One region of the Paenibacillus sp. CFBP 13594 genome, then DNA from elsewhere that is predicted to be linked to it. Evidence: riboswitches for the same ligand, from Rfam matches in the RefSeq annotation. Region 1 holds a riboswitch; the other holds the start of a gene.
The links. A riboswitch is a leader RNA that binds a small molecule or an ion and turns the genes downstream of it on or off. The one in region 1 is predicted to bind FMN.
Positions count from the first base shown of each region.

Region 1 (8,357 bases):
TTGGGCAGTAAAAGTTTGCTCTTGATCGACAGCAATGTTGCTGCCATGACCAGAAATTCACTCGTAATATCCAGTTCCAGTTCCTGCATTGAATGCAGATACGCCATGTATTGATCGGTAATATCGCTGATGGGAATATCCTGGATATGAATTTCAGCCTTATCAATCAGATGAAGCAGCAGATCCAAAGGCCCTTCAAAAGTCTCCAGTTTGTATGTAACTACCGTCACTAGACGAATCCTCCCGCCAGAAAAATACAAAACCCTGCCAAGCCGTCCGAATCCGGTTTCCCGTGTTCGTCTGCGCAAAGCAGGGCACTACTATTAAATAAGCACTATTTTAGCTGTTTCGTCAAGTTTGCCATCTCAATTGCCGCCGTAGCTGCATCCCAACCTTTGTTACCCGCCTTGGTTCCGGCACGTTCAATCGCTTGTTCAATATTTTCTGTTGTAACCAGTCCAAAGATCGTAGGCACGCCCGTTTTCAGGTTAATTGCTGCTACCCCTTTAGCCATCTCGTTGCATACATAATCGTAATGTGTAGTTGATCCACGAATGACGGTTCCCAGCGTAATCACCGCATCATACTTGCCACTCTCCGCCATTTTCTGCGCAATCAAAGGGATTTCGAACGCACCTGGAACCCAGGCCACATCCACTTCATCATCCTGCACGCCGTGACGTTTGAATGCATCGAGAGCCGCGCTAAGCAATTTACTGGTAATGAATTCGTTGAAACGTCCAACGACAACTCCATATCTGGATCCTTCTGATACTAAATGTCCTTCGAAAAATTGTGGCATTCAAGTCATCTCCCTAACGGTATAATGTAATGTAAGTAACGGAAATCCCTAAGTAATCTCTTCCATAAATTACATAGTGAACGTTGTTCATCTAAAATATATTTACTGTTCGTTCTGCTCGATATCATCAAACTTAAGCATATGTCCCAGCTTGGCTTGCTTCGTATGAAGATACACCGTATTGTCCTCGTTCTCTTCCATCTGGATCGCAACACGCTCTACGACTTCAAGTCCATATCCTTCAAGACCTTTAATTTTACGAGGATTGTTAGTTAGCAATCTGATCTGACGAACCCCAAGGTCTTTCAGTATTTGAGCGCCAATTCCGTAATCACGCAAGTCAGCAGCAAAACCCAAACTCAGGTTTGCATCAACAGTATCCATACCTTCCTCTTGCAGCTTATAGGCTTTGAGTTTGTTGATCAGGCCAATACCCCGACCTTCCTGTCTCATATAAAGCAGTACACCATTGCCTTCCTCATGAATCTGTTTGAGTGCCGCATCAAACTGCGGACCACAGTCACAACGATGCGAATGGAATACATCACCTGTCAAACATTCAGAGTGTACACGTACAAGTACAGGTTTGGAACCATCAATCTCACCTTTAACCAGAGCCACATGTTCCTTATTGTCCACAGCGTTTGTATAAGCCACCGCTTGAAACTCACCAAAGTCCGTTGGCATACGCACAGCCACTTCACGTTGAACCAGCTGCTCTTTTTCGTTACGGTAACGAATCATGTCCTGAATACTGATCAGCTTCAGATCATGTTTGCGGGCAATCTCCTGCAGATCCGGAAGTCTGGCCATTGTGCCATCTTCCTTAATTACTTCACAGATAACGCCAGCAGGGTAGGAACCACACATGATAGCGAGATCTACAGCCGCTTCCGTATGTCCAGCACGACGAAGTACACCGCCGTCTTTTGCAATGAGCGGGAACATGTGACCAGGCTTACGGAAGTCCCCGGCTTTCGCCTCAGGATCAATCAGACCTTTCACGGTAATAGAGCGTTCATGTGCCGAGATGCCTGTTGTCGTATCTTTGTGATCCACAGAGACGGTGAAGGCTGTTCCATGGAAATCCGTATTTTGTTGAACCATCGGTTTCAGGTTAAGTTCGTCCGCACGTTGTTGTGTAATCGGAACACAGACCAGACCTCTACCTTCAGTAATCATGAAATTAATGACTTCAGGTGTCGCCTTTTCAGCCAAAGCGATAAAATCGCCTTCATTCTCCCGATCTTCATCATCCACAACAATGACGGGTTTGCCACGCATGAGGTCATATATGGCTTCTTCTATTGTGTCCAGAATGGATTGTTCTGACATTGGTCCACCTCCAGTTAATTTCTGTTCTCTATTTATGCAAATCCGTGATTGGCGAGAAAATCTTCACTGATACTGCGCGGCTTGCCAGTACCCGTCTCCCGATGCCCTCTCCCATACTGGAGCAGATGATCCACATATTTGCCCAAAATATCGCATTCGATATTAATGGTATCCCCTGTCTTTTTCACATTTAGTACAGTTTCACCAATGGTATGCGGGATAATGGAAACCGTGAATGCGGTATCCGATGTATGGACAACGGTCAAGCTAATGCCATCCAGTGTAACCGATCCTTTGGGGATCAGATATTTGAACAACTGGTGATCATCAGGCTTGATCTCAAACACAATCGCATTCTGATCACGTGTTATACTGCCAATCACTCCAGTACCATCGACATGGCCCTGAACGATATGTCCGCCAAAACGACCGCCGGATTGCATGGCCCGCTCCAGATTAACTTTACTGCCAGATTGCAGCTGACTGAGATTGGTATGACGATAGGTTTCAGGCATTACATCGGCGGTAAAACCTCCACCTTCGAGTGTTGTCGCAGTTAAGCACACGCCGTTCACTGCTACACTATCACCAATCTTCAGATCGTCCATGATGGCGGAAGCTCCGATATTCAGGACCATCGCTTCGCCTTTCCGACCAATACGCCGGATCTGACCGACTTCTTCCACCAAACCGGTAAACATGCTGCCGCCTCCCCTGTTTTATTTATTCAGGCCACACCGGAATACCGCCAATGCTGATATTATCTCCAACTTGTTCGATCTCCAACTGATTCAATTGAATGGCCTGATTCATACGTTCCACACCCTCGAAGCGGAAGCTTCCAGGTGTATCATAACCGCCTACAATCTTCGGTGCGATAAACATGAGCAGTCGATCGACCAACCGTGCCTCCAGCATGGCTCCATTCAAGGTGCCTCCACCTTCAAGCAAAATCGAACCAATCTCACGCTCACCCAACTTGCTAAGTCCGTTTAACAGATCCACACGTGGTCCAGGACCACAGCGTATAATTTCGACGCCGTAGGCTTCCAAACGTTCAGCAGCTTCAGGACTGGCTTCGTCTGTTGTCAGCACCCATGTTGGAGCAAGACCATCCTTAACCATTTTGGCACCTACGGGAAGACGTAACTTGGAATCCACCACAATGCGCACTGGACTAATGCCTTCGACTTGCAAACGGGTAGTAAGTTCCGGATTATCGGCAATCACTGTGTCGACACCAACCATAATTCCCTGGTGACGATGACGAAGGGCATGCACAATCTCACGAGCGGGCTCGTTAGAGATCCACTTGCTGTCTCCGCTGCGAGTAGCAATTTTGCCATCCAAAGTAGTAGCCGTCTTCAGTGTCACAAAAGGTAGACCTGTTGTAATAAATTTAATGAATTTTTCATTCATGCGTCTTCCACGCTCACGCAGTACGCCAACTTCAACTTCAATGCCTTGTTGACGAAGCATGCTTATGCCCCTGCCGGATACTTGCGGATTTGGATCTTCACAACATACCACAACACGTTTCACCTTTTCATGAATCAGGCGTTCACTACAAGGTGGCGTCTTGCCATAATGACTACAAGGCTCAAGTGTAACGTATACCGTACTTCCTTCTGCATCACTGCCTGCCATGTTAAGTGCATGCACCTCTGCATGCCCGGTTCCACGTTTCAGATGGCTCCCCAGGCCTACAATACGACCCTCTTTCACAACTACACATCCAACGACCGGATTGATCCCCGTCTGTCCCTGTGCTCGTTCCGCCATATCCAATGCCAGTGCCATATAAAATTCATCATTGATCATTTCCAAATCCGTTCACCCCGCGGTTTAAAGTCTTGTTTATTAAAAAATCCCCGTCGAACAATCAGTTCGATGGGGATGATGAGAGACAAATGTCACCAGCAGGAGTGAAATGGATACAGCACGCCAACACTTTGCCCAAAACCTCATTTCGGGCAAGTGAAAATAGACACATACCTTAATGAACATCAATTACAGGTAAAGAGCTTTTATAGTGCGGCATATGTATGGAACTGTCCGGCGTAACCGGATCTTCCCTGCACAGTGCAAGACATTACAAATCGTGACTGTGCAGCAATACTCCTGCTGAATGCAAACCTGTTAGGTCTGCACCTCTCCTTCTCCCATCCAGACTATACTGTCGGTTCTGGAATTACACCAGATCAGCCATCTGCCAAGGGCAGACAGGTCACGGACTTTGCATGAAGTGCTGGACATGTGTCCTTACACTTCCTGCATCACCGCCGGTAGGGAATCGCACCCTGCCCTGAAGGATTGCTTTCGTTATTACTTGGATGTTAGCACTTTAATGCCAAAAAATCAATTGTTTTTTGTTCCTTTTTGTCACATACTAACTTTTAATAAGCTAAGAAACAACAAAAAACCGCTTCCTCTCAAGGAGGCACGGTTTTGGCTTGGAGGCCCATTTCATATCAATCGTATCATTCTACATATCAGGAAAACACCAGCTCGCCATATGCTTTAATTCTTTGGCATTATGAAAGGGAATACGGTCAGGTTCTTGCAGGGGCGAAGTCGGAAGCGGGAACTCTCTTGCCACCCTTCTGACCCAACTTGTGGAATCGATCGCAATAGCCGAGCATTTCCAGCGTCCATTCGCTCTCGGTCGAAACGTCCCATGCAAATCTGCTTTTCCCGGCATCTCTGGAAAGACTCCATCCAAATATTCAACGATGACACGCTTGTCTCTGACTTCATGACAATACACCGTCACCCATACACCTTCCCGGACCCGAACAGCATACACATCTCCAGACTGTACCTCCCCGGTACCTGCATCAGGAGATGCCTTTGGTACTTTTCCACGAACACTTCTCTTCTTCTCCAATGCCCCTAAGATCGTGTCCTTTACAGCTGGACTCTCATCAGGCTTATCCGCAAGAGATATATTATTTAGATCAAAATCATGAAATATCTTGTTCAGGTTGTTCTCATTAATTCCGACAGATGAGTCCCACCACGCCAGAGGGGCCTGAACTTCAACCCGAACATTGGGGCGTGCGTCACGTTGCATGTAAGAAGTGAATTCCGTTATCATTCCAGGATGTTCCGGCGTATCCAATATGCCAATCAGAGCTAACGTCTCAAGCAAATCACGGTACGCATATTCCTTCTGTGTAGGCAAAAGACGTTCCTTCTTGAGCGCTACTGCTGCCTTGCTGTAACGTGTTTTGGGAGGTAATTCGCGCAGCACCGTTAACACCGCACGGAATGTCCAGCGGTCGTAATCATTGGCTATTGGAAGTTCCTGCGCGGCAGCCAGCTCTCGAAGTGCCAACACATATCCAAAAGGATCACCATCCAATGGGGTTCCATTGGTCATCCGCCAATACCATTGCAGCGTCGTGTCGGTTGCTTGATCTACACTTAATCCGCAAATCTTGCAAGTGTTCGAAGATGGATATGGCGTATGTTCATGGCTTGGCATACTGCTCGCAATAAGCTTGCCCGTAAGCAACGAGCGCCAGATCATGGGTGCCGACCACAAAGAGGATACAAAAACCTGCGCTGCATCATTGATCGTCCATTGATTTGCAACTTTTTTCAGCTCAGCAATCGTTTCATCATGTTGCGGACGTACAAATCGATTCGGTTCATGCCCGGCTGCCTCAAGCGCTTCTCGATCCTTTACGGATAGACTATCCGGAACGACATGTCGCGATGCCTGAAGTTCTTCATCCCACAACGTGCGCTCACTATAAATTTGTTTTAACAAGCTTAGCTGAGTGACCATATCCAAGGTTTTATTCATCCTTTCTAATCACGGTTTCAAATATGTAAAAAATAAAAAAAGTGCTTCTATAAAAGAAGCACTTCATGTTTGGATCCAGTTAAGGTGAAGGTATTAAGCTTCTACAACTTCAACAGTTTCCATTTTGTCTTTACCTTCTAAAGCGTCCACGAACTCCATACCTTTAGTTACTTTACCAAATACAGTATGTTGTCCATCCAAATGTGGTTGCGGTTGGTAGCAGATGTAGAACTGGCTTCCACCTGTGTTACGGCCAGCATGTGCCATAGCCAGTGTTCCGCGCTCATGTTTGTTCGGGTTAATTTCACAGTTGATTGTGTAACCTGGGCCACCTGCACCGCTACCGTTAGGGCATCCGCCTTGAGCTACAAAGCCCGGGATCACGCGGTGGAATGTAAGACCATTGTAGAAACCGGAGTTAGCCAGTTTCTCAAAGTTTGCTACTGTGTTTGGAGCTTCTTGATCAAACAGATCGATCAGAACTTCTCCGCCGTTTGCCAATTTAATTTTCGCTTGTTTCGCCATATGTAAATGACTCCTTTCGTATTGACCATCGTTAATGGTGCCAGAACGCATGACCCTGGGCCAAGCGTTACAACACTTTTCTTAGTGTACACCGAAAATGTCTGGATCGCAAAAAAAACGGCAACTTTTTTCATGATTTAGCTCAAATACGCAAAAAGCAGACAAAAAAGGAAGTTCCCTTTTCATCTGCTTCAACTTTAAGATTGCTATCTTGAATAATGCAGAATCGCATTATCTTTTGACGAATTAGCGAGTAACTGGCTGTTTTCCAATGCGTGTTGGTACCAGGTCATTCTGGATGATATCCTGATACGTCTCACGGCGTACCACGACATCTCCTTGACCGTCTTTGACAAATACAACGGCCGGACGACGAATCCGGTTGTAGTTGCTCGCCATGGAGTAGTTATACGCGCCTGTGCAAGCTACAGCGAGCAGGTCGCCACTTTCCACTTTTGGCAGGTCCAGATCCCAGATCAACATATCGCCACTCTCGCAGCATTTACCCGCAACAGATACCGTTTCCTGAGCAGCCTCATTCGCACGGTTGGCTAACACAGCTTCGTACTTGGACTCATACAAAGCAGGACGCGGGTTATCGGTCATACCACCATCAACGGCAACGTATTTACGCACGCCTGGAATGTCTTTGCTTGTTCCAACGGTATACAGCGTTGTTCCCGCTTCACCCACGATGCTGCGGCCTGGTTCAACCCAGATCTCAGGTACGGCATAGCCGATTTGAGCAAAATGATTTTTAACGGCATCTGTAATAGCCTTCACATATTGTGCAACTTCAAGTGGCGTATCTCCATCGATATAACGGATTCCGAATCCACCACCAAGGTTAACCACTTTGAAAGCAACATTAAGACGCTCATATACACTTGCTGCAAATTCAGCAACACGTTGAACAGCCATCTGGAAGCCTTCAACTTCGAAGATCTGGGAACCGATGTGGGAATGCACACCGAGCAATACCAGGTTAGACTGCTTGGAAGCCAAATCAATCGCTTCAAATGCTGTACCATTGCCGATATCGAATCCAAATTTGGAATCCGTTTGACCTGTGGAAATATATTCATGCGTATGGGCCTCAACACCAGGCGTCACACGAAGCAAAATGTTTACTTTACGATTTTTGTCCGCTGCTACAGCCTGCAACAGATGCAATTCATTGAAGTTATCAACAACAAAGCATCCAATCTCTGCATCAAGAGCCATTTCAATCTCTTCCAGCGTTTTGTTGTTACCGTGGAAGTGAATGCGCTCAGCCGGGAATCCTGCTTGCAGTGCAGTAAACAGTTCACCATCAGATACAACATCCAGAGAAAGTCCTTCTTCAGCTGCAAGTGCACACATCGCCATTACACAGAATGCTTTACTTGCGTATGCCACTTGGAAGCCCAATCCGGAAGCACGGAATGCTTCCATGTACTCTCTGCAACGCTCGCGAACCAATTGCTCGTCCACAACGTACAGTGGAGTTCCGAATTGTTCTTTCAGATCTGTTGCATCCACTCCGCCAATCTCCAGATGCCCTTGCGCATTTATTTTACTTGTACCATGTAAATACATAATCTGCATTCCTCACTTTTTTTGTATACTGGAACAGTTGCTATTCCAATGATTTTACACCAGTATATCAAATTAGGCAGCGAGATGAATGGATTTTTCGGAAGATCATTTGTGTTTTTTACTTTTTCGTAGTTCACCGTCCGGATCATCGGACATTTTGGTGTTATCACGGGTCTTGTTAAATGATGGACGTTTTTTATTTTCCAGCAGGGGTAGCCGGAATAGAAAGTTGCCCAGGGCCTTTGCATTAAACGGTATAAAAGGCCAGAGATACGAAGAATTGTACGATCGGTGAACGGTGAGTGC
Region 1 is NZ_JACYVQ010000005.1:112,814-121,170, forward strand. Features, by position in the region: gene IFU39_RS17075 (segregation and condensation protein A) at 1-230, opposite strand, end outside; gene ribH (6,7-dimethyl-8-ribityllumazine synthase) at 335-802, opposite strand; gene IFU39_RS17085 (bifunctional 3,4-dihydroxy-2-butanone-4-phosphate synthase/GTP cyclohydrolase II) at 905-2,137, opposite strand; gene ribE (riboflavin synthase) at 2,170-2,838, opposite strand; gene ribD (bifunctional diaminohydroxyphosphoribosylaminopyrimidine deaminase/5-amino-6-(5-phosphoribosylamino)uracil reductase RibD) at 2,861-3,964, opposite strand; FMN riboswitch at 4,288-4,454, opposite strand; gene IFU39_RS17100 (hypothetical protein) at 4,623-5,912, opposite strand; gene IFU39_RS17105 (peptidylprolyl isomerase) at 6,042-6,473, opposite strand; gene lysA (diaminopimelate decarboxylase) at 6,720-8,051, opposite strand; gene IFU39_RS17115 (spore germination protein) at 8,157-8,357, opposite strand, start outside.

Region 2 (8,357 bases), on a different contig from region 1:
TAAGTCCAAGGGACCGAGCGCCCGTTTTAATGCACTGCTGTTATCGCCCTCCGAGGCAATTGGTTTTTTACGAAATAATGAAGATCGATGTTCGTTCTCACGCATAGTCATGTTCCTCTCGTCATGAATCTTGAATGTGCTATGGATGTAGCAGAGATTAAATGGTTTCCCATCTGTTCTATGAAAAAGTCATTTGTTCTATCTTATCGATCACCTATAAAAACCTATCGAATTCTACACGTTATCGCGTTGCTTGGTTAAATTTATTTTTAAGGATCTCTTATTTTGTTCTTTTTTCGCGAAAATTATCATGAACTGTTGCACGGGGTTGAATATGAAAATCGATTTAAAACAAAACTGCGTATAATTTATATTATGCGCAGTTTTTATAAGCCTTATTTTATATAAAAAATATCCTTAATGCCTTGTTATCTGAAGTTACGAGAATGAGAGCTTTTTTCGTCTTTTTCCGCTGTCTCTTCTTCCGTTATCCTGTCTATTTCGACGATATGCAAGCATGTAAAAGAGCCACATCGCATGATATGGCTCTTCCTTTCCTCTTTATACAGCTAAAGGTGTATATGAAAATACGAAGTAAATATTTCTTGGCTTTTATGAAAAAGCGAATTATGAAAAAGCAATTCTCTCCGCGTCCGACATCCGGTATTGGGATAATAAATAATCTTTGCTCTGCATTGCCGCATGACGAATCGCATCTAAATCAACATTCAACAGCTTACCCTCTCGCTTCACAAGGCGACCTGCCACAAACACGGTATCCACATTGGATGGATTAGCGAACTGAACGACAGCGCCGATTGGATCATGAACGGGGAACATATTCAGATCGGTGGTACGAATCATGATCAGATCCGCTTCCTTTCCTGGGGTCAGCGTTCCGACCTTCTGCTCCAATCCTAATGCTTGGGCACCAGCCGAAGTTGCAAATCTCAGTACTTGGCTGGACTGCAAGTTCAACTCACCAGGCATCTCACCCTGCTGCAAAAGTTGTTCATTGGCTCTGGATCGTTCAGCTTGAAGTGCAAACTTCATCTGCGAGAACATATCTCCGCCTGTGGACGTTACCACATCTACACCAAGTGTAGGGGTTCCCCCATGTTCGAGAAAATAGCCGGTGGCCGGATATCCATGACCCATCATCATTTCAACCTCAGGTGTGACCGACAAGGAAGCGCCGCTATCTGCCAGCATTTTGTATTCATCCATGCCCATGGTGTTACCATGAACGATATTCACCCGTGGACTTAACAGTCCCGCTTCGTACAATTGACTAATCGAGCGATCCACAGATCCCCAACTGCCAAATCCTGCATGCATGGAACAGATGGCATCCAACTCTTGTGCTAGCTCGATCTCTTTTACCGTTGTATCCCAATGACTGAACTCCGGACCACGAATGGCAAGCCCATAAGTAAGCAATTGATCCCGTGATGAAAAATAACGTTCTTTGACTCTTCTCACATCATTATTCGAATACGTGAGTTGACTATCCCGATTCCAGTAGTCGGTCTCACCAGGGACTCCGTGAGCAAATACCGCCCGAATGCCAGCATCCTGAAGTCCACGAATCAATTCATCCGTATGGTCAGGGGAATACGGCATGCTCCAATCCATTACTGTCGTAACTCCTGCATTAAGCGCTTCCAAGGAACCAAGTAGGTTGGCAATATAACTATCTTCTGGACGGAGCTTGCTCCCCATCGCACCATAATAGAGATTCTGCAAATAAACGGGTAACGACCAGTTGGTTCCCGCTGTTTTGACAAGGGATTCCCACATATGCCGATGCGTGTCCACCAGCCCAGGCATAATAATCATCGATGAAGCATCAATGACCTCCGCACCCGGAATATCCAGGTCGGGCTGGATCGCCATGATCAGTGAATCCTGAATCAGAACGTCCGCCCTCTTATACTGTCCAATTCGAGCATCCATCGACAACACACAGCCATTTTTCAACAGATAACTTGTCCGCACAAGACACATCTCCCATCTAATTTGGTTTGAAAGACGATCACATCCTGCTTACGAATCCGTACTGCTTCTGACTATTTTTTCGCTAGTATATATACATTATATAGTTATTGTTAGTATTTATCAATTTTGGGATTTGTGTTTCGCCCGAAATCTTCTGACCTTCATCAGGTTGCCGCACATCTTATCATCACAGTACTTCTGTGTTCTGCTTCGGGTAACATCATAGAACATCCAGCGACAATCCGAATTATCACAGATCCGAATCCTACGCCCTTCTCCCTCCACCAAAGTTGTAGCAAAGTCAGCAGCTACCTCAGCCATAACCTGATGCCAATGTGCTTTTATAGCTACCAGTTGGAGTTTCATTTCCTGATCAATTGTAGTCAATGTTCTTTTTAAATGCCCTGCTTCCATAACACCATTCAGCCACTGTTGCTCTTCATCCGTTAATGATGCTCCAGAAGATAAGCGAGCTCCAAGAGCCATCAATTCGTTCCTGAAGTTTCTCATCGACAACTCATCTTCTGGAGATGCAGGGACAGAAGCGTTAAGTTGCCATCGATCCAGAAAGTCTTGCTGCCAGCTCGCCTTCCCGAGTCTGTCCTCCGATCGATCTCCCCCACGCCAGTCGTGATAATCGCTGTTTACAAAATCGGTCCAAAGTCTGTCCATGTCTACCTCCGTTTAATGTAACTACCTTAATTCAATAAAGGTGGTTACACCCTGCCTTTGATGTGTTATATTAAGTGTAACCTCATTAATCAGTTTTAGCTAGTTACATCATACATCACAATAATTCTCAAGGAGGAAACGGCAATGACGAAAACAACAGCATTAGATGTGTTACTGATTCAAAAGGATAATACATGGGATCAATGCAATTGGATTGTACCTTTGTCGAAATCCTTGGAGGGTCTTACAGCAGAACAAGCAGCCTGGATTCCACCCTCAGGGGGATTAAGCATCTGGCAGTTGGTTAACCATATGTATTATTACAACCATCGCTTATTGTGTCGCATGCAAAGTAAGGAGCCTACCCTTCCTGCTGTAGACTCCAATGAATACACATTTGGGAATCCGGGAGATGCAACGGATGCAGCTGGTTGGAATACACTGCTACAGGGTACAACTCGATTAGCCCAGCAGTTGCGAGATCAATTGGCTGCACTCGAAGAGTCAGATCTTGAAGCCGCATATATGGACTCCGAAGAGAAATGGGCACACGAACTGGCTCTTTGGGTACTCCATGATGCGTATCACGCAGGTCAGATCGTGCTTCTTCGCAGACAGCAAGGAAGCTGGAAAATCGTTTTCTAAAAAAAATGCTTGAACTGCTAGCGCTTACAGGAATAAGATGAACTTATTAATGTTACAGCTTGTTTAACACACTATATAATTGAATAGGATCTTCGGGGTAGGGTGCAATTCCCAACCGGCGGTGATGTTCTTCGGAACCAGCCCGCGACTCGCTATTTGTTCTTAACGAAGGACATTTAGCGACTGACTTGGTGTGAATCCAAGGCCGACGGTACAGTCCGGATGAGAGAAGATCAACACATTGACATGCCGTTCACGGGAAGGCCTCTTTCCTGACGCATGTCCTTGGATGAGCCCCCGTTTATTTGGTATATACCAAAACGGGGGCTTCTGTCGATTTTGCCAACTGAAGATTCCGTGTTCTGACGAAGGAGTCCTGAATATGGAAAAGACATCAGCAGCATCACCTGTTTACCGCAAGGAACGAAGTAATACCGGATTCTGGCTTGTAGTTCTCGGCGCCGCCTTATGGGGGGTCGACCCACTCTTCCGCATTATTTTGCTAAATACGATGACATCCACGCAGATTGTACTGGTGGAACATATCATCGTCAGTCTTATTGCCATTCCCGTGCTATGGAAATTCCGGTCTGACCTGAAAAACCTGCGCGCTCGCCACTGGATTGCCGTGATTTTTATCTCATGGGGAGGTTCAGCACTTGCAACGGTGTTGTTCACCATGGCACTAACACATAACGATCCGAACACAGTTCTATTATTGCAAAAAATGCAACCACTCTTCGCTATCGTGCTGGCTAAACTGTTATTGAAAGAAACGTTGCCTCGTCGCTTCGGTGGATTGTTCTTCATAGCATTAGCAGGAACCTACCTGCTTACATTTGGCTTCACATTGCCATTAGGTAACTGGGACAACTGGATTCATGCTGGAAGCTTGTTATCCCTTGGGGCCGCTGCCTTATGGGGAGGTTCAACCGTTATGGGACGATTGATGCTGGGTCAGGCGCGTTACGAAACCGTCACCTCTCTTCGTTTTGTCGTTGCTCTCCCGCTCCTGATTTTTATGACGTGGAACGAAGGTGCGGCATGGACGTTTCCGTCCGGAACGGGTGAACAGACCGCTGTCATCCTCAACATTCTCGGTCAGGCATTGTTACCAGGTTTGCTCAGTCTTCTGTTGTATTACAAAGGTCTGTCGTCAACCAAAGCTTCTGTTGCAACACTCGCAGAACTTAGCTTCCCGATGGCGGGTGTGTTGGTGAACTGGATCGCTTTCCGTACGCTGATTACATGGGAGCAGTTGCTTGGTTTTATTTTAATCTGGGTGGCCCTCTTCGCCATTTCCAGACAGCAGGAAAGATCATCAACTGCGGCGGATGCTGCACCGAAGCTGCGTACAGAGTAAGTGGATATATCCGAGGTTCTCCTATAAACAAATAGTCAAATATAAAAATAAAACCATTGCATATCAAATTAGATGAGCAGTGGTTTTTTTATTTCCATTTCTCGATGTTACTCGATCATTTTTTCAATTAGCAATATAAGGTATTAACCCTGTCCTTTATTTCTATATCGCAAATACAAATACTCCCCTCTTTTCCCTCCAACCTCATAACGGATATGCATATCATCGCACTTCGTCTCTTCTATGTTTTGTCTTTTGTCTAATCCGGTGGTACGATGACATATGGAATAAACAGATGAATTATATTCAGAGAGGAACGATCATAATGTCTTCATTCTCATATACCTCCTACGACGCTATAGGTTTGGCTGAACTGATCCGATCCCGGGAAGTATCCCCGGTTGAATTGCTGGAAGCGGCGTTTGCACGCCTTGAAGAAGTGAATCCGCAACTTAATGCAGTTATTCGTACATATGAAAATCGTGCACGGGAGGAAGCCAGTTTGGTTCGCCCTGGAGAACAACCTTTTGCCGGTGTGCCCCTGCTCCTGAAAGATATCTCGCAATCCTTGGAAGGTGAATTTCTCACTTCAGGCTCCCGTCTGTTCAGCGAGCATCGCGCATTACGCAATTCCAATTTTGTCACTCGACTCCGTGATGCGGGTTTTATCATCATAGGACATACGAATACGCCCGAATTTGGCTTGAAAAATATTACGGAGCCCCGCCTCCATGGCCCAAGTCGCAATCCCTGGAATATCAATCACTCTCCAGGTGGATCTAGCGGTGGTGCCGCTGCCGCTGTAGCTTCGGGTATTGTTCCTCTGGCCGGAGCCAGTGACGGAGGCGGTTCGATTCGTATCCCGGCTTCCTTTAGCGGATTGTTTGGATTGAAGCCAACCCGCGGGCGCACTCCTGTAGGACCGGGAGTTGGTCGTCAATGGCAAGGCGCATCGATTGATTTTGCCCTCTCTCGCTCGGTTCGGGACAGTGCTGCATTGCTTGATACCTTACAAGTCATACAGCCTGAAGCTGCATTTCATGCGCCACTCTTTCCAGGCAGTTACTTGGCAGATATGAGCTATCCACATCAACGCAAACTGAAAATTGCATACACAACCGATTCGCCCGTAGGTACACCCGTCAGCGTAGAAGCCAAAGAGTCTGTACTCAAGCTCGTTTGCTGGTTGGAAGATCAAGGTCATCATGTTGAAGAAAAACTCAGTCCAGTCAATGGAGTTAGGTTGATGGAGAATTATTACATGATGAACAGTGGTGAAATGGCCGCGATGATCTCTTCCATGGAACGATCCATGGGTCGGGCTCTGACCTCCGATGATATGGAGATTGAATCCTGGGTTCTGGCTGAAGCTGGAAAAAAGGTGTCCGCCGCGGAATTTGTACATAGCTTAGCTGAATGGGATGTAGCTGCAGCTCAGATGTCCACCTTGTTTGAGCGTTATGACTTCTATGTCACACCCGTTAATGCTTTTTCTGCGCCTAAGATTGGAGAATTAACACCTCAAGACGAACAGATCCGTAATCTGATGCGAATTAGTGAGTTGGACAAGACCCAGCAGCAGCAACTCATTTATGAAATGTTTGAGCCCAGTCTTACGTATACACCTTTCACCCAGCTTGCAAATCTGACCGGCCAGCCTGCGATAAGTGTACCTCTTCATATGACACCAGAAGGTTTGCCAATGGGTGTACAGGTTATGGCAACCAAAGGCCGTGAAGACTGGTTGCTGCATCTCGCTGGTCAGTTGGAAACATCCGAACTTTGGATTGGGATGAAAGGTAATCCTCTGTTCCCAGCATAAACGCAATATTTTACACGTTTCTGATGAGTAATCTTTCATCCACTCTATTCTTATTTTTCATATTCGCATGCCTACATTACTTGCTATAGTGCATGAAAGCAATGTCGTCTCCGCATACTGAAGTAAAAAGACATCGGAGGAGACAGTGATGAATTCAACGGAATCTCATAAACAATCTATTCACATTCCTGCCAAGACAGGCTACGCTCTTAGAGTGAAAAAAGGCTCACTGATCCGTATAACTGATTTGGAAGGGCAGCAAGTGGTTGACTTTGTCGCTTATGATGCACAGAATATTAATAATCGGCTTGATCCCGGGGTAACCCTCGATGTCCTGCGCAATTACAGAATTAAACCGGGGCAATGCCTGTATTCCAACCGTTATAAACCTCTCATTTCCATTGTCAGTGAAACTGTAGGCATTCATGATTTTTTCAATTCGGCCTGTCGTCCGGAAATGTATGAGGTCTTATATGATAAAAAGGACCATCCCAGTTGTTATAATAATCTGAATACTGCTCTTGAACCTTTCGGTATCTCTCCCCCGGATCAACATTATCCTTTCAATCTGTTTATGAATTCCGTAGTAGATGGTGAAGGCAAAATTGATGTTATCGCTCCCGAATCATGTGCAGGGGATTATGTTGAAATGGAAGCTTTGATGGATCTGATCATCGGTTTATCGGCTTGTCCGTGCGAGGAAAGTTCTTGCAATGGCTATCATTGTACACCTGTTCAACTCGATGTGGAGTCGCCTGCTGGTTAAAGTGCTATATCCTCACAGTTTGTTCTAATTCACTCCTTGCGGGAATACGATGACTTGTACCCATTTTATGTGACTACTGGTACAATTCGTCGAACCCGTTAAGGAGTGAACGTATTTATGTCTGTACTGTTCAGTTATATTATTCTGGGAATATCATTGTCCGCTCCAATCGGTCCGATTAATGCTGCTCAACTGGACCGTGGAGCTCGACATGGATTCATGCATGCCTGGATTCTAGGACTCGGAGCTATGTTTGCAGACTTGGTGTATATGCTGCTGATTTATTTTGGAGTTGCCCATTTTCTGGACACGCCGTTTATGCGCTCTTTTCTCTGGTCATTTGGCAGTTTTATTCTGATTTACACGGGAGTGGAAACGCTCTCGAAGCTGAAACAGGGGATTCAAGGTACATCTACTGCGGAGGCGACTGTTCGAAAATCGTTTATTTCTGGCTTTTTGATGGCTCTGTCCAATCCACTGAATATTTTGTTTTGGCTTGGGATCTATGGCTCCATTCTCGCGACAACTGTAAAGCATACGGACACCGCTCATTTACTGCTCTACAGTTCAGGCATATTTATTGGCATTCTGGTGTGGGATGTCATTATGGCTGGAATGGCCAGTCGATTCCACAAACATAGCAGTGAAAATGTATTGCGCTGGATCTCCATCATTTCGGGAATCTGCCTGATCGGATTTGGTTTGTATTTCGGTTACGAAGCTGTGCGTTCCATATTTTTCTGACAATAAAATCAGGCTGGACAGTCACCCAACTTCCCCCACATTAATACTGTAACGGTATCATGTGGAATGGAGTTGGGAATCAATGGCGGAGCTGTATAGTGCCGACGAAATAAATAGTTTATATGAGCGTCTACCATCTTGGCAGCAGGACGCTTATTCGCAATTTGCAGATATGATCGCCGATGAAAATAATACGTATCCATGTGTACCTGGACGAATGGGATTTCTGTCCGGACATTTGAGGTATGGCTTTACGTGTGACCCCCGATCTGAACAAGCTGCCGAAGATATGGCGGATCTGCTTAGACAATATGGTCCTGTATCCAGAGACACCGGTCATTACGCTT
Region 2 is NZ_JACYVQ010000001.1:533,183-541,539, reverse strand. Features, by position in the region: gene IFU39_RS02595 (amino acid permease) at 1-105, opposite strand, end outside; gene IFU39_RS02590 (amidohydrolase family protein) at 628-2,007, opposite strand; gene IFU39_RS02585 (CGNR zinc finger domain-containing protein) at 2,119-2,670, opposite strand; gene IFU39_RS02580 (DinB family protein) at 2,815-3,315, shown strand; FMN riboswitch at 3,400-3,553, shown strand; gene IFU39_RS02575 (DMT family transporter) at 3,698-4,678, shown strand; gene IFU39_RS02570 (amidase) at 5,004-6,500, shown strand; gene IFU39_RS02565 (DUF1989 domain-containing protein) at 6,649-7,266, shown strand; gene IFU39_RS02560 (LysE family translocator) at 7,384-8,010, shown strand; gene IFU39_RS02555 (YqcI/YcgG family protein) at 8,093-8,357, shown strand, end outside.
Region 2: linked by a shared signal. The riboswitch ahead of IFU39_RS02575 (DMT family transporter) and the one ahead of ribD (bifunctional diaminohydroxyphosphoribosylaminopyrimidine deaminase/5-amino-6-(5-phosphoribosylamino)uracil reductase RibD) in region 1 are both predicted to bind FMN.